DNA from 3 places in the [Bacillus] caldolyticus genome. Region 2 is predicted to be linked to each of the others. Evidence: predicted binding sites of a transcription regulator. Region 2 holds the regulator's gene; each other region holds the start of a gene.

Region 1 (5,093 bases), 620 kb from region 2:
TCCGCCCGGCGCAGACGGCGCTCCAACCGGCGAAGCGGAGCGGCCAACGCCTCGCGCCATTCATTGAGCATGTCCTCAAACTGCCGCTCTTCGTCCGTTTGTGGTACGTTCAAACCGTCAAGCGCCTGATAGCGCCGATACGCCCAGCGCTCATTGTTTGTCCACTTATCCCCTTTGATTCCGTAAGCAAGCACATAGTTTTCGAGCTTGTCGGCCGCCTCGCGCCACATGTGCAGATCGCCGTCCGTTGGAAAAAGCAAATCCGTTTTCACCGCCCGAAACACCGCTTCATATCGCCAACGCGTCACGACCGTCTCTAAGGCAGCGCGCACGAGTTCAATGAGCGGGTGGTGGTGCATCGGTTCTTTTTCATCCATAAAATACGGGATCCCAAAATCAAAAAACACCGTTTTCACCAGATCGCGGTACGCCTCCGTCTGGCGGATGATCAGCGCAATGTCGCGATAGCGCGCCCCTTCATCGCGGACAAGGCGGATGATTTCGCGTGCGACCGCTTCGATTTCCGCTCGGCGATTGGACGCCTCATAAAGATGGACGGCATCGGTCTTTGCACCATATGGAAGCAACGGGCGTCGGTGAAATTGCGCCTCAAGATGAACGAGCGCCCTGTCTTCATGGCGTCGGTTGGCCGAAAGCACGATCGGCTCTTCGATCGCAATGTCATTGCTTAGCGCCAACTCCCTCAGCTGGCGGTACGTTTGCGCCGGCAAATAAAAGAGATGAAGTTCGTCCGGCATTCCGTCGTCATACGGGCGGTCGATCGTCAAACAAACGGTGACGCGCCGGCAATGGCGAAGAAGCTGTTCGATGATCATATATTCTTGCGGCGCAAAATGATGAAAGCCGTCGATGTAAATATCGGCATCCCGCAAATAACTTGAGCGCGGAATATGCTCAGCGAGCAAGCGCAAATAATCTTCCGAATCAAGATAGTGGCCGATAAGACTCCGCTCAAGTTCCTCATACACAAGCGCGACATCGCTCAACTTGTCAGCGAGCAAGCGGCGGCCCGGCTGGCTTGGCCCATCCTCGAACGCCTTGGCATGTCGGCGGAGTTCGCCCGGCGTCAGGCAATACCGTTTGCATTCGGTGATCATTTCGTTCAGCTGCTCGATAAACCCATGTTTGTCCGCCGCGCGGCCAAACAGTTTCAGCTCTTGTTTGCGTTGCTCAATAATTTTGCGGATCATCATCTGCACACCAACATCATGAATATGGTACCGGGTCATGCCGCCTGTTTCCTGCAACACGCGCCAAGCGAGACGGGTGAAGCTGAACACTTGGGCGCGAATCATCCCGCCCACTCCCTCGGTATGTATCAACGCGTATTCGCATTGAAATGTCATTTGCTCCGGAACGAGATAGACGATCGCCCTTCCTTTTGGATCCTCTTGCAACTGGCGGCGAATTTCTTCGAGGCAGACAGCCGTTTTCCCACTTCCTGACCGTCCGAGCAAAAACCGCAGCGACATTGTATCCACCACCATTCGTTTCCTTTATTTGTTTTATTTTAGCACGTATGTTCGCTTTTGGGAAGAAAAAACGCCCTTCGGCTGCGGGTTATATAGAGGCAATCTGAAACGTTAACGTTTGTTTCTTTTTGTAGAGCCAGCCGACATGTCAGCGACTGTCGGACGACTGAACAACCTCGCTTCACTTCGTTATAGAAGCGGAAGACTCCTTTCGAGATTAAGGTTAAAACTGAAAGGCGAACTGTTTAAACGGCCAGTAGCGAAAGTCCACCTTGCCGACAATTTGGTTGATTTTGACAAATCCAAAATGGCGGCTGTCCCAGCTGCTAAGCCGGTTGTCGCCAAGAACGAAAATGCAGCCGGGAGGCACCCGTGTTTTCCCGGTCACCTCCTCAAGCGTAAAATCCCCGGTCAGCCTGCCGTCAAGCAGCTTTTGTTTATACGGGCGCAAATACGGTTCGTCAACTTTTTTTCCGTTGACATACAAGATGTCATTTTTGTACGCGATCCGATCGCCAGGCAGGCCGATAACCCGCTTGACGTAATCTTCCTTTTTGTTGGCGTGAAAAACGATAATGTCGAACCGGCGAATAGGCCCGATGTCGTAGGAAAGCTTATTGACGATCAACAAATTGCCGCTCTCTAGCGTCGGCATCATCGATTTTCCTTCCACCACGTAATTGCTGAACACGAACAACCGAAGCGTGGCGACAACGCAAACGGCAACAAACCATGGCCATCGGCGGCCTCGTTTTTCTTTTTGCTTCGTCACTCCCCGCCCTCCTCGCCGCCTTGTTCTTCCGTCAACGAAAATCGCGCTTCCACCCGTTTTCCGGCGTACCAAAGCAACAGAACGACTGCGGCGATCATCGCCGTGCGCAGCGGCTGACGGATGAGCGCCTTCAAGTCATAGCCGATAAAACTGATGGTAAACACCATGATCATCTTTCCTAGCAGCACCGCCAATACAAACTGCTGGCGGCTGATGCGCGACAGTCCGGCAACAATATTGACAAGCGCCGATGGGGTGAACGGAAAGCAATACAACAAAAACAGCGGACCAAATCCGTGTCGCTCAATCCAATGCATAAACTGCCGCACTTTCGGGTGGCGGCGGACAAAGTGAAAAAAACGCTTCTGCCCCACTTTCCGCGTCAGCCAAAACACGATGAGCGAGCCAAGTGAAGCGCCTAGCCAAGAGATCAGAAACCCTTTCCATAGTCCAAACGCCGCTGCGTTCGCCATCACGAAGACGAACATGGGCAAAATGGGAAAAAACGACTCAAGCAACGTCGCTGCGATGCCGGGAAGCACGCCGAAAGAGCGGTATTGTTCGAGCAGGGAAAGGATGCTGTCGAGCGTGAACCATTGTTTGATTGTTTCCATATCCATGTCTATTCCCCATTCAAATGCCGTTTATATCTTTATTTTACACGTCCAGGCGCCTAATTTGAACTCATCTTTAGGAAAAACCATTTTTATCAATTTGTTCAGCTAACTCTGTTTTTCTTGCTGCATGCGAAATATGTATTGGAGTTTGCGCTCCCTCGCTTCCATCCGCTCGGATAATTTCGTTCGAAGTTGAGCCGTTCGGTATAACTGGTTGATGAACGATTTGCAGGAAACATCGAGGGATATGCTTTTTCCGTTGCGGAAATAAACGATGGTCCGCTCATATTTGGCAGGCTCATACCGATAGACGTGCATGTGCGAGAGCCAAACGCAGCGGGAGTCACGCGGAGAGGCGGTTGGAAATACGTAAATTTCATTGGACGGTTCAATGGCGATCGGCGCTTTATGAGTGATGCCAATGACGGCTTTCGTTCCTTCTTTCCTTCCTTGAAAGCTGCTTCCGTAGTAATCGCAACTATGTTTAATAATGTCAATCGGCGTTTGTTTGATGATATATTCGCCGTCCTCTTCAATGACTTTCGCATACACATCGCTGTTTAAAAAGTATGGGAGAACCGCCATCGTATAACGGCTTACGATGAATTGTTCCAATACAATGAATTCATTGACTTTCATCCGTTCGTCTCCTCCCTTAATCAACTCGCTCACTACTCCTATCATACCATCAGTAGTTATTTTTTTCTATATTTTGCAAAAAATCTAATAAAAAAACCCATGACAATCGTCATGGGTGTTCTAGGAGTTTTCGAACGTTTGGCCGATTTCTTTGGACGCTAAATATTCATTCGCCTGTTCCAACGCGGTATGCTCGCCGACCGAGTCGCCAGCATACGTCTCTTCATTCATCGACCATTGCTCAACATGAAGATCCGTACTGACGCGAAACTCGGCAGGCATCAGCTCCGGCAGATCGCCTTGATTCTTTTCCATTACATCGCCTCCTTGTACTCCATAGGATGCGTCATTTTTTTCCTTATTATGCGATGGAAGCAAGGAGGCTCTTCGTCTCAAACAAAAAACGCCCGGCCAAGCCGGGCGTCTCTTTGCTGGTGATCGGCATTAGATGGCTGTAAACTGTTCTTCTTCGGTCGATCCTTTCAAAGCGACTGTTGACGATTGGCCGCCGGAGATCACTTGGGCGACTTCGTCGAAATAGCCCGTGCCGACTTCGCGCTGATGGCGCGTCGCCGTGTATCCGTACTTCTCGGCGGCAAATTCCGCTTGCTGCAGCTCGGCGTACGCCGCCATGCCGCGTTCTTTGTAGCCGCGCGCCAGTTCGAACATGCTGTAATTGAGCGCATGGAAGCCAGCCAAAGTGACAAATTGGAACTTGTATCCCATTTTGCCGAGCTCTTGCTGGAATTTGGCGATCGTTTCATCGTCCAATTTTTTCTTCCAGTTGAACGACGGCGAGCAGTTGTACGCCAGCAGCTTGCCGGGGAATTTCTCATGGATCGCTTCGGCAAACCGGCGCGCCTCATCCAAATTCGGCTCGCTCGTCTCACACCAAATGAGGTCGGCATACGGCGCATAGGCAAGCCCGCGGGCGATCGCTTGATCCAAACCGGCTCTTGTGCGATAGAAGCCTTCCGGTGTCCGTTCTCCAGTGATAAACGCTTGATCGCGCGGGTCGATGTCGCTTGTGATCAAGTCAGCAGCGTTCGCGTCGGTGCGTGCGATGAGCACCGTCGGAACCCCCATGACATCGGCGGCCAACCGCGCCGCAATCAAGTTGCGAATCGCCGTTTGCGTCGGCAAAAGCACTTTGCCGCCTAAATGGCCGCATTTTTTCTCCGATGACAGCTGGTCTTCAAAATGGACGCCAGCCGCTCCGGCTTCAATCATTGCCTTCATGAGCTCAAAGACGTTCAGTTGGCCTCCGAACCCCGCCTCAGCGTCAGCGACGATCGGCACAAAGTAGTCCACGTCCCCGCTGCCTTCTAAGTATTGAATTTGATCCGCGCGCTGCAACGCTTGATTGATTCGCTTGACGACATGCGGAACGCTGTTGGACGGATACAGGCTTTGGTCCGGATACATCTGTCCGGCGAGGTTGGCGTCGGCCGCCACTTGCCAGCCGCTTAAATAAATCGCCTTCAAGCCTGCTTTCACTTGCTGCACCGCCTGATTTCCGGTCAGCGCGCCAAGGGCCGCGACGTAATCCTCTGTATGAAGCAGCTTCCATAA
Region 2 (5,093 bases):
GTGCGCAGCGTCGACCCGTCGGCCAACCCATACTTGGCCATGGCGGTGCTTTTAGCCGCTGGGCTTGACGGCATTCGCAACAAGCTCACTCCTCCGGCGCCAGTGGATCGAAACATTTACGTCATGACGAAAGAAGAACGGCTCGAAGAAGGCATTGTCGATTTGCCGGCAACGCTGCATGAAGCGTTGGAAAACTTGAAGTCCGATGAAGTGATGATTCACGCGCTCGGCAAACATTTATTCGAGCATTTCGTCGAAGCGAAAGAAATTGAGTGGGATATGTATCGGACAACGGTTCATCAATGGGAATTGGACCAATATATGGAACTCTACTGATTCATAAAAAAGCTGCCCTGAAAAAAACGGGGCAGCTTTTTTATGGGCGCAGGCCGGCACGAGTCAGTCGAACAGGCGATAGACGCCGATCACTTTGCCGAGAATCGTGCAGTCGCGGACGATGATCGGCTCAAGATGGGCGTTTTCCGGCTGCAGGCGGATGTGGTCTTTTTCCTTGAAAAACCGCTTCACCGTCGCCTCGTTGTCTTCCGTCATGGCGACGACGATGTCGCCGTTGTTGGCCGATGACTGCTGGCGGACGATGACGTAGTCGCCGTCGAGAATGCCGGCTTCGATCATGCTGTCGCCCATCACTTCAAGCATAAACAGCTGCTCCTCGCCGGCGGCGAGCCGCTTCGGCAGCGGAAAGTAGCCTTCGATGTTTTCCACCGCTGTAATCGGTTGGCCGGCCGTCACCTTGCCGATGATCGGCACCGAGATGATCTCCTCTTTTTCTCTCTCCTTGGCCATATCGTTGTCCAAAATTTCAATGGCGCGCGGCTTTGTCGGGTCGCGGCGGATGTACCCTTTGCTTTCTAGGCGCGCGAGATGCCCGTGGACCGTCGAACTTGACGCCAGTCCAACCGCTTCCCCAATTTCCCGCACCGACGGAGGATAGCCTTTTGTTTTTACTTCCTGTTTAATAAACTCTAAAATTTGCTGTTGTCGTTTTGACAGTTTTGTCATTGTTTCACACCTCTCGCCACATCATTTGCCTTCATTATACCATGCGGAAGACGAAAAAACAAACATAAGTTCGAGTTTTTTATTGACACAAACAAATGTTCCTGGCTATAATGAAGGAAAGCGAACAAACATTCTAGAAAGGGTGGGAGGGAATGAGGAAAACGTTGCTGCACTATGTTTTGTTTTCATTTTTGTTTGCGCTCGTGTTGGCAGGGTTCGTTTACGCCAGCAGCCCGGTCGATAAAAAAGAATACGTGACGATCACGGTCGCTCCCGGCGATACGCTTTGGGGGCTGGCAAAACAGTACGAACAGGAACACCATATGCCGCCTGATGAGTTCATCCGCTGGGTCGTCGATGTCAACCATTTGCCGAGCCCGCGTCTTGCCGCCGGTGAACAAATTGTCATTCCTGTGTTAAAATCAAAGCAGGGCGGCTCGGTGGCCGTCAATCAGTGATGGAAAGAAGGGATTGGCCATGAGGGCGGTCATTTACTGCCGCGTCAGCACGGACAAAGCTGAACAGGAAACGTCGCTCGCGAGGCAACGAGATGAGCTCGAGCAGCTGGCGGCCGAGTGTGGATTTGAAGTCGTGAAAGTGATCGCCGAGCAGGCGAGCGGTTATGAAGCCGACCGCGACGGCGTGTTGGAGCTGCTTTCGCTTTGCGAGGAAGGCGAGGTCGATGTGCTGCTCATTCAAGATGAAACGCGGCTTGGGCGCGGCCATGCGCGCATGGCGGTGCTGCATTGCTTGAAAAAGCAAGGGGTGAAAATATACAGCGCCAGCCACCGCGGGGAGATGCCGCTGTCGGAGGCCGATGAGATGGTGTTATCCATCATCGCTATTGTCGAGGAGTACCAAAGAAAAATACATAACGCCAAAATTAAGCGTGGCATGCAGCGAGCCATCGCCAGCGGCTACCGACCGGAGCGGAACCTAAGGCGCCGGGGCGAAAACGCCGGGCGCGATCGAATCGATCTGCCGGTTGAGGAGATCGTCCGCTTGCGCGAGCGCGGACTGACGTTTGCCGATATCGCCGCGACGCTGCGAAGCTTTGGCTACGAGGCGTCCAAGGCGACCGTCCATCGCCGTTACCAGGAATATATGGACGAGCAACAAAGGCGGCGTTGATTGTGTGCCGCTCCTGGCCCTAAAGCGGCGAGCGGGCAAAGGAAGCCAAGATGTGTGAGTAAAATATTTGTGGGTGACATTCCGAAATGATCCCCGACGAGGGTTGCGAACTTTTGTTCGCGACGCTCGTCGGGGCCACCAAGCGAAGCGCGGTAGAAAAAGCAAATGTCGTGAAAAAAGGACTCTCTCCCTGCTATGATGGTGATTGTCAACATCAACCGAAAACAGGAGGGAGAGAGTCCATGAAACATCTTACCACAGAATGGCCTTTATTAAAAGAGCTGGAGGAACAATTAGTCAGAACTCTTCAAAAGGTGTTCGCTGTCTTGTTGGCGGCCCTTTTGGAGGAGATTGATCAACAACTGGCGGAAGCGCGGGACAAGCGCCGGTATCAGCTGAAAGACAAACGGCCGACCACGATCCAAACGCTGTTTGGAGAAGTGACGTTTCGACGGAACTACTACTATGATCGGCAGGCGGGGGCGTATACCTTCTTGCTGGATGCCGAACTGGGCTTTGATGGAGCGCAGTCGATCAGCCCTTGCCTCGAGGAAACGGCGGTCGAGTTGGCCGTAGAGTGCTCTTCCTACCGCAAAGCAGCCCGTACGTTGGAGTCGATCGTGGGGTATGCGGTCCTAAGCCACGAGGCGATTCGCCAACTGGTGCTGGAGGCCCCTGTCTCGCTGCACCACCCTGTTTCCCAACGGCACGGCCGAGTGCTATTTGTGGAGGCGGATGGGCTGTTTATTTCCCGCCAGGGGAAAGGGAAACGGGCGAAAGAAGAGAAAATCCTGGCGGTTCACGAGGGATGGAAACGAAACGGTTCGCAGCTCGAGCTCGTGAACCGGCGCCACTACCTCCATGAAGGGGAGGGAGACGTGTGGGAACGGTTTGAAGAGTGGCTGATGAACGAATATGCCTATGACCCGTGCCGGGACCTTTTGATCATCAACGGCGACGCGGCGTCGTGGATCACAGCCTGCCGGGAGTATTTTGGAAAGCGGGCCTGCTTTCAGCTGGATCGATTTCATGTGGCGCGGGAGCTGCGTCAGTGTCTGTCCGGCCATCCGCGTTGGCGGGAGGTGCGGAAGAAGCTGGCGAAACAAGACGAAGAAGGACTTTTGGTCGAGCTGAACAGCGCGGTCGGCACGTTGGAGGACGAAGCGAAAGAGAAGCAGATGGCTGCCATGATCCGCCGGATCGAGTCGATGCCGGGATGCATCCGGGACTATCGGGAGTGGCTGTCGGAGCAAGGGGTGGAGACGACCGGCATGCGTCCGATGGGCCACGCCGAGAGCGTGATGAGCCGGTTTGCGCATCGGGTGAAATCCCGCCGCAGCTGGAAAGACCAAGGGCTTCGGGCGTTTCTGAGGGCGATGGCAGCCCGAATCGACGGGATCGGGTGGAGAAAGGGACGGTGGGAGGAGCAAGAGCCCCAGTCGGCCGTCTCGGCCTCAACAAAGTCCAAGCGGATCGAACAGGCCAAACGGAAGGCCGGACGGTTATGGGCAGATGTGGTGCGTCAGAATCTACCGTGTCTGCAGCGGTCATCCGGGACGCCGATCCATCAAGCGTTGTCGGCGCTCCGGGATGGTGGTTGGGTGTAAAAAAATGGAATACAATATCATCACCTCAAGATGAGGGATGAGAGTCCGAAAGCGCTTACGATATTAATTCCTGAAAATGGTTCGCTAACTAGTGATTGACAACGCCCGTAGTGAACCGAAAAAATGTTCTCCACAAAGTCTTGACTGACTCAGCCAAGATGCCATCGTTGCCATCTTCCCGGTTGATCAGATAAGATAAAACAGAGTGAGAATATGGCAGATAGGAGAAGATGATCAATGATTGCCAAACATAAATTAGCCCGCATCAACGAACTGGCGAAAAAAGCGAAAACGTCCGGCTTGTCGGCCGAAGAGACGCTCGAGCAGGCGAAGCTGCGCCGCGAGTACATTCAAGCGTTCCGCAAAGCGATGACCGATATGCTCCATACGGTGACGATCATCGACCCGAACGGCAACGACGTGACGCCGAAAAAATTAAAGGAAAGCCAGCGGCGGCGCTTCCATTAAGTCGCGAAAAAAAGAGACGGCGCCTCGTTTGTCCTGAAGGAGAAAATAAACGTTGTACAAGGAAGCCGATTTTCTATATGATAGTAAATGACACCATGTTGATGAAAAGGAGGAAGACGATGGCGCATTCAATCGAGGAGTTGGCGATTACGACGATTCGAACGCTGTCGATTGACGCGATCGAAAAGGCCAAATCCGGACATCCGGGCATGCCGATGGGCGCGGCGCCGATGGCGTACACGCTTTGGACGAAATTTATGAACCATAATCCGGCAAATCCAGGTTGGTTCAACCGCGATCGGTTTGTCTTGTCAGCCGGGCACGGGTCGATGTTATTGTACAGCTTGCTTCATTTAAGCGGATATGATGTATCGATGGACGACTTGAAACAATTCCGTCAATGGGGAAGCAAAACGCCGGGCCATCCGGAATACGGCCATACGCCGGGCGTGGAAGCGACGACCGGACCGCTCGGCCAAGGGATTGCGATGGCGGTCGGCATGGCGATGGCGGAACGGCATTTGGCCGCTACATACAACCGCGACGGGTTTGAGATCATCAACCATTATACGTACGCCATTTGCGGCGACGGCGATTTGATGGAAGGAGTGGCGAGCGAAGCCGCGTCACTCGCCGGCCACTTAAAGTTGGGCCGCCTGATCGTCCTGTATGACTCGAACGACATTTCGCTAGACGGGGAGCTCAACTTGTCGTTCTCGGAAAACGTCGCCCAACGTTTCCAAGCGTACGGCTGGCAATATTTGCGCGTTGAGGACGGCAACAATATTGAAGAAATCGCCAAAGCGCTCGAGGAGGCGCGGGCGGACCTCAGCCGGCCGACGCTCATTGAAGTAAAAACGACGA
Region 3 (5,093 bases), 970 kb from region 2:
AGTTTCATATTCGCGTGGAAAATAAAATTGTTCTTGACATCGGCGCGTCGACCGGCGGTTTCACCGACTGCGCCTTGCAGCATGGGGCGAAGCTGACGTATGCCGTCGATGTCGGCTACAACCAGCTTGCCTGGAAGCTGCGTCAAGACGAGCGCGTCGTTGTAATGGAGCGGACGAACTTCCGCTACGTGACGCCGGATCAGTTTACGAAAGGGCTGCCGGAAGTAGCTGTCATCGATGTCTCGTTTATTTCGCTGCGGCTCATTTTGCCGGTCGTCAAGACGGTCATGGTGCCGGGCGGCGATGTGATTGCTCTCGTCAAGCCGCAGTTTGAAGCCGGCAAGGAAAAGGTCGGCAAAAAAGGGATCATCCGCGATCCGAACATTCACGAGGAAGTGCTCGAATCGATCATTCAATTCGCCTGCGCGGAAGGGTTCGATGTTCTTCATTTAACGTATTCACCGATTACCGGCGGCGACGGCAATATTGAATTTTTGCTTCATGCTGCCTATCCTGGAGGAAACCGGGAGGGAGAAAACCGACTGCCAGCATCCGTCGCCGACGTGGTGAGCGAGGCGCATGCCCGATTGCGGGCGGGGAGCGTGGAGCCAAGCGGCAAATAGCGTCGGCGGGACGGACAATCTGCTCTGCACTTTGAAAAGCGGGGAGGTGGCGCAATGTGAACAAAGGGCAAAGGCATATTAAAATTCGCGAAATCATTATGAACCATGACATTGAAACGCAAGACGAGCTTGTCGACCGGCTGAGAGAAGCTGGCTTTAACGTCACCCAGGCGACCGTCTCGCGCGACATTAAAGAAATGCAGCTCGTCAAAGTGCCGATGGCCAACGGCCGCTACAAGTACAGCCTTCCGTCCGACCAGCGCTTCAATCCGTTGCAAAAGCTGAAGCGGGCGCTTGTTGATGTGTTTGTGAAGCTTGACGGAACGGGCAACTTGCTTGTGTTGCGGACGCTGCCGGGCAACGCCCATGCCGTCGGCGTCTTGCTCGACAATTTGGATTGGAACGAAATCGTCGGTACGATTTGCGGCGACGATACGTGCCTGATCATCTGCCGTACTCCGAAAGATGCGGAAAAAGTGTCCGACCAGCTGTTGTCCATGCTCTAGGCGAGGACCGGCCCAGCTTCCGTTCCACGTTCAAGGACGGAACGACAGGGCGGTCCTCGTTTGCAAATCCGAACATACGTGCTATAATCAAAAGTGGAATTAATCGGACAGGCAAGGAGTGGTGAAATGCTCGCCGAGCTGTCGATTAAAAATTTCGCCATTATCGAGTCGCTCTCGTTGTCGTTTGACAAAGGGCTGACGGTGTTAACCGGCGAAACGGGAGCCGGCAAATCGATCATCATCGACGCGATTCATTTGTTGATCGGCGGACGCGGCTCCGCTGAATTTGTCCGCTTTGGAGCGGAAAAGGCGGAAATCGAAGGGCTGTTTTTGCTTGATGATGACCGCCATCCGTGCTGGCAAAAATGCGCAGACGTTGGCATCGACGCCAGCGACGGCATGATCGTGTTGCGCCGCGATATTTTCGCCAACGGCAAAAGCGTCTGCCGCATTAACGGCAAGCTCGTCACGACGGCGGTGCTGCGCGACATCGGGGCGACGCTTGTTGATATTCACGGCCAGCATGAACATCAAGAACTGATGGATCCGTCCCGCCATCTGCCGCTTTTAGACGAGTTCGGCGGCCTAGAGGCGGCAGAGGCGCTTGCTCGCTACCGCGCGGTCTACGAGCGGTATGAGGAGCTCGGAAACAAATTGAAAAAGCTGAGCGAAAATGAACAGCAAATGGCGCACCGGCTTGATTTGCTGACGTTTCAGCTGCGTGAAATCGAGCAGGCGGCGCTCGAGCCGGGCGAGGACGAGCGGCTGATGGAGGAAAAAGTTCGCATCGTCAATTTTCAAAAAATTTATACCGCGCTGCAGAAAAGCTATGAGGCCCTCTCCGGAGAGGGACGCGGGCTTGATTCCATCGGGGAGGCGATGCGCCATCTCGATGACGTCGCAGGCATGGATGCAGCGCTCAAAGATGCGCATGAAACGACGGCGAACTGCTACTATTTGCTCGAGGAAGTCATGTACAAGCTGCGCGATCAAATTGAGGAGATGGAATACGACCCAGAGCGGCTCGATGCCATTGAAAGCCGTCTCGCGGAAATCGGGCAGCTCAAACGAAAATACGGGGCGACGATCGCCGATATTTTGCACTATGCCGAGACGATCGCCGAGGAAATCGAGACAATCGAAAATCGCGAAACGCATGTGCATGAGCTTACGCAGCAGCTCGCTCTGGTGACGGACGAGTTGCTCACGGAGGCGAAAAACGTCACCGCTGTTCGGCAAACATATGCCCGGCGCCTGATTGAGCGCATTCATCAAGAACTGAAAGACTTGTACATGGACAAAACGAAATTTGACATCGTATTTGCCAAGCGCGAAGGATCGCTTGACGCTCCCTTGGTCGACGGCGTGCCGGTTAGGTTCCAAGAAGATGGCATCGATGTCGTCGAGTTTTACATTTCGACGAACGTCGGCGAGCCGTTAAAACCGCTCGTCAAAGTCGCTTCCGGCGGCGAGCTGTCGCGCATTATGCTGGCGTTGAAAACGATTTTTTCCAAACATCAAGGAGTGACGTCGATTGTTTTTGATGAGGTCGACACCGGTGTCAGCGGACGCGTCGCCCAGGCAATGGCGGAAAAAATTTACCGCATCGCCAGCCAGTCGCAAGTGCTTTGCATTTCCCATCTGCCGCAAGTCGCTGCGATGGCGGACACGCACTTGTTGATCGCCAAAGAGACGGATGGGGAACGGACGAAAACAGTCGTGAGGAAGCTCAATGAGGAGGAGAAAGTGAAAGAAATCGGGCGGATGATTTCCGGCGTCGAGATGACGGAATTGACGAAACGGCATGCCAAAGAGCTGTTGGAACTGGCGGCGAAAATGAAACATTGATTCCTGTTTCCCCTGTTCGTCGAGGGGAGGCGCATCCCTCTCAAAGCGGGCCGATTCCGCCTGCCTGTTCTGCCTTGGCGCCCGCTTTCCTTAAGAGAACTACGGTGTTTCATAAAGATAAGCAAAAAGCCGCGCGGCTGTCCGGATGCAAGTCCATCCAATTCCGGGCAGCTTTTTTATCGACAGGGCGATTATATTTTCCCCGGTTCAGGCAAAATTAAAACTGTAACCGTTTTTGCATGGTGTAGGCGGGAGCGAGGAGAGTGGACGACATTGAATAAAGAAACGGCGCGAAAAATCGCAGGAGTGCTTCTCCTTGGTATATTGACGGCCATCGCCTTTTCCAAACCGATGAAGGAATATTGGCAAATTCCGAAGCAGCTTGTCCTGTTTGAAGGCGATGCGGTTGAATTTCCTGCCGCTTCCCTTCCCGTGCAAGCGGCCGTCAATGACCGAAACGCTCCCGAAACGCTCAATATTGAGCGAAAAAACGGTTCTCTGTCTGTAAAGGCGAAACGCCGCGGACATGAAACGATGATGTTGCAGGTTGCCGGAATGCCGATCAAGCAAGTGGATGTCAACGTGCTGCCGACGCTCAAAGTCATTCCCGGCGGACAATCGATCGGCGTCAAGCTCAATACCGTCGGCGTTCTTGTCGTCGGTTACCACCTTGTCGAAACCGAAAACGGGAAAAAATCGCCGGGAGAGGCAGCCGGCATTCAAGTCGGCGACATCATTATCGGCATTAACGGCCAAAAAATCGAAAACATGAGCGACCTTTCCCCTTTCATCGAGGAGGCCGGCAAAACGGGAAAACCGCTTCATCTAAAAATTCTGCGCGATCAGCACTCCATGACGGTGAAGCTCGTTCCGCTGAGAGACAAGCATGACGATGTGTACCGCATCGGCCTGTACATTCGCGATTCGGCCGCCGGCATCGGGACGATGACATTTTACGACCCCAAATCAAAAACATATGGCGCACTTGGCCATGTCATCTCTGACATGGATACGAAAAAGCCGATTGTCGTGCAAAACGGGCAAATTATGCGCTCGACCGTCACATCGATCGAAAAAGGGACGAGCGGCAATCCAGGTGAAAAATTAGCCCGCTTTTCCGACGGCGAAGAAGTGATCGGCACGATCACCACCAACAGCCCGTTTGGCATTTTCGGCAAGCTGATCAAACCACTGCCGAACGGTCCGTTCACAAAACCGATCCCGGTTGCCTTGGCGAACCAAGTGAAAGAAGGACCGGCAAAAATATTGACAGTGGTGGAAAACGACAAAGTCGAGCAGTTTGACGTGGAAATTGTCAGCACCATTCCGCAGAAATTTCCGGCGACCAAAGGCCTCGTGATTCGCGTCACGGACCCGCGCTTGTTAAAGAAAACAGGGGGCATCGTCCAAGGGATGAGCGGCAGTCCGATCATTCAGGATGGAAAACTTGTCGGCGCAGTGACGCACGTTTTCGTGAACGATCCGACATCCGGCTATGGCGTCCACATTGAGTGGATGCTGCAAGAGGCAGGCATCGATCTATACGGCAAACAAAAGAAAGCGAGCTGACAAAGTCGGCTCGCTTTTTCCCGGCAGCCAACATTCGATTCTTGCGTATATTTGGTGAAATGACGAGTGATGATTTGGTCACCATTCATCTCTTCCTGATCATCCCAAGGTCAATGTTTCGAAATGCTGTGAGCGGCTTGATTGATTCCGCCATATTGGTTAGGCTGCCACTAAAAATTTTTCAAAAAAGGCGGCAAAAATTTTGCCGGTTTGGCATAGATATTTGGTGAAACATCCATTAAAATGAAATGTGTAAAGATTTTTCGACAAACGCATCGCTGGTGAAAACGAATATTGTCTAATGAGCTCGTTTTTTGTTATAATTTTTATTTTTTGAAAAATAAAAGGATTTTTTGCCGCTGTTGTCGAATGTACGTTAATGGAATGTTACATAGCAAGAAAAAGTGGGGGAGGACGATCGTTTTGAGCATTAAGGTGTGCATTGCCGATGATAACCGCGAATTGGTGACATTGCTTGACGAATATATCTCGAGTCAGCCGGACATGGAAGTGATTGGCACGGCGTATAACGGCCAAGATTGCCTTC

The links. Region 2 encodes LexA, which represses DNA repair genes until DNA is damaged. Its sites were predicted from a motif close to CGAACATATGTTCG; they were not measured.
Region 1: the regulator LexA is predicted to act here: its motif matches at 1,534-1,547, upstream of addB (helicase-exonuclease AddAB subunit AddB).
Region 3: the regulator LexA is predicted to act here: its motif matches at 1,199-1,212, upstream of recN (DNA repair protein RecN).

What each region holds. Positions count from the first base shown of each region.
Region 1 is NZ_CP025074.1:1,297,613-1,302,705, forward strand. It holds gene addB (helicase-exonuclease AddAB subunit AddB) at 1-1,493, opposite strand, end outside; gene lepB (signal peptidase I) at 1,717-2,265, opposite strand; gene CWI35_RS06780 (TVP38/TMEM64 family protein) at 2,262-2,885, opposite strand; gene CWI35_RS06785 (competence protein ComK) at 2,988-3,521, opposite strand; gene CWI35_RS06790 (hypothetical protein) at 3,642-3,836, opposite strand; gene aceA (isocitrate lyase) at 3,966-5,093, opposite strand, start outside.
Region 2 is NZ_CP025074.1:679,902-684,994, reverse strand. It holds gene glnA (type I glutamate--ammonia ligase) at 1-336, shown strand, start outside; gene lexA (transcriptional repressor LexA) at 400-1,023, opposite strand; gene yneA (cell division suppressor protein YneA) at 1,176-1,481, shown strand; gene CWI35_RS03580 (YneB family resolvase-like protein) at 1,501-2,154, shown strand; gene CWI35_RS03575 (ISLre2 family transposase) at 2,397-3,761, shown strand; gene CWI35_RS03570 (DUF896 domain-containing protein) at 3,999-4,229, shown strand; gene tkt (transketolase) at 4,349-5,093, shown strand, end outside.
Region 3 is NZ_CP025074.1:3,169,746-3,174,838, forward strand. It holds gene CWI35_RS16490 (TlyA family RNA methyltransferase) at 1-623, shown strand, start outside; gene ahrC (transcriptional regulator AhrC/ArgR) at 680-1,129, shown strand; gene recN (DNA repair protein RecN) at 1,256-2,977, shown strand; gene spoIVB (SpoIVB peptidase) at 3,251-4,546, shown strand; gene spo0A (sporulation transcription factor Spo0A) at 4,931-5,093, shown strand, end outside.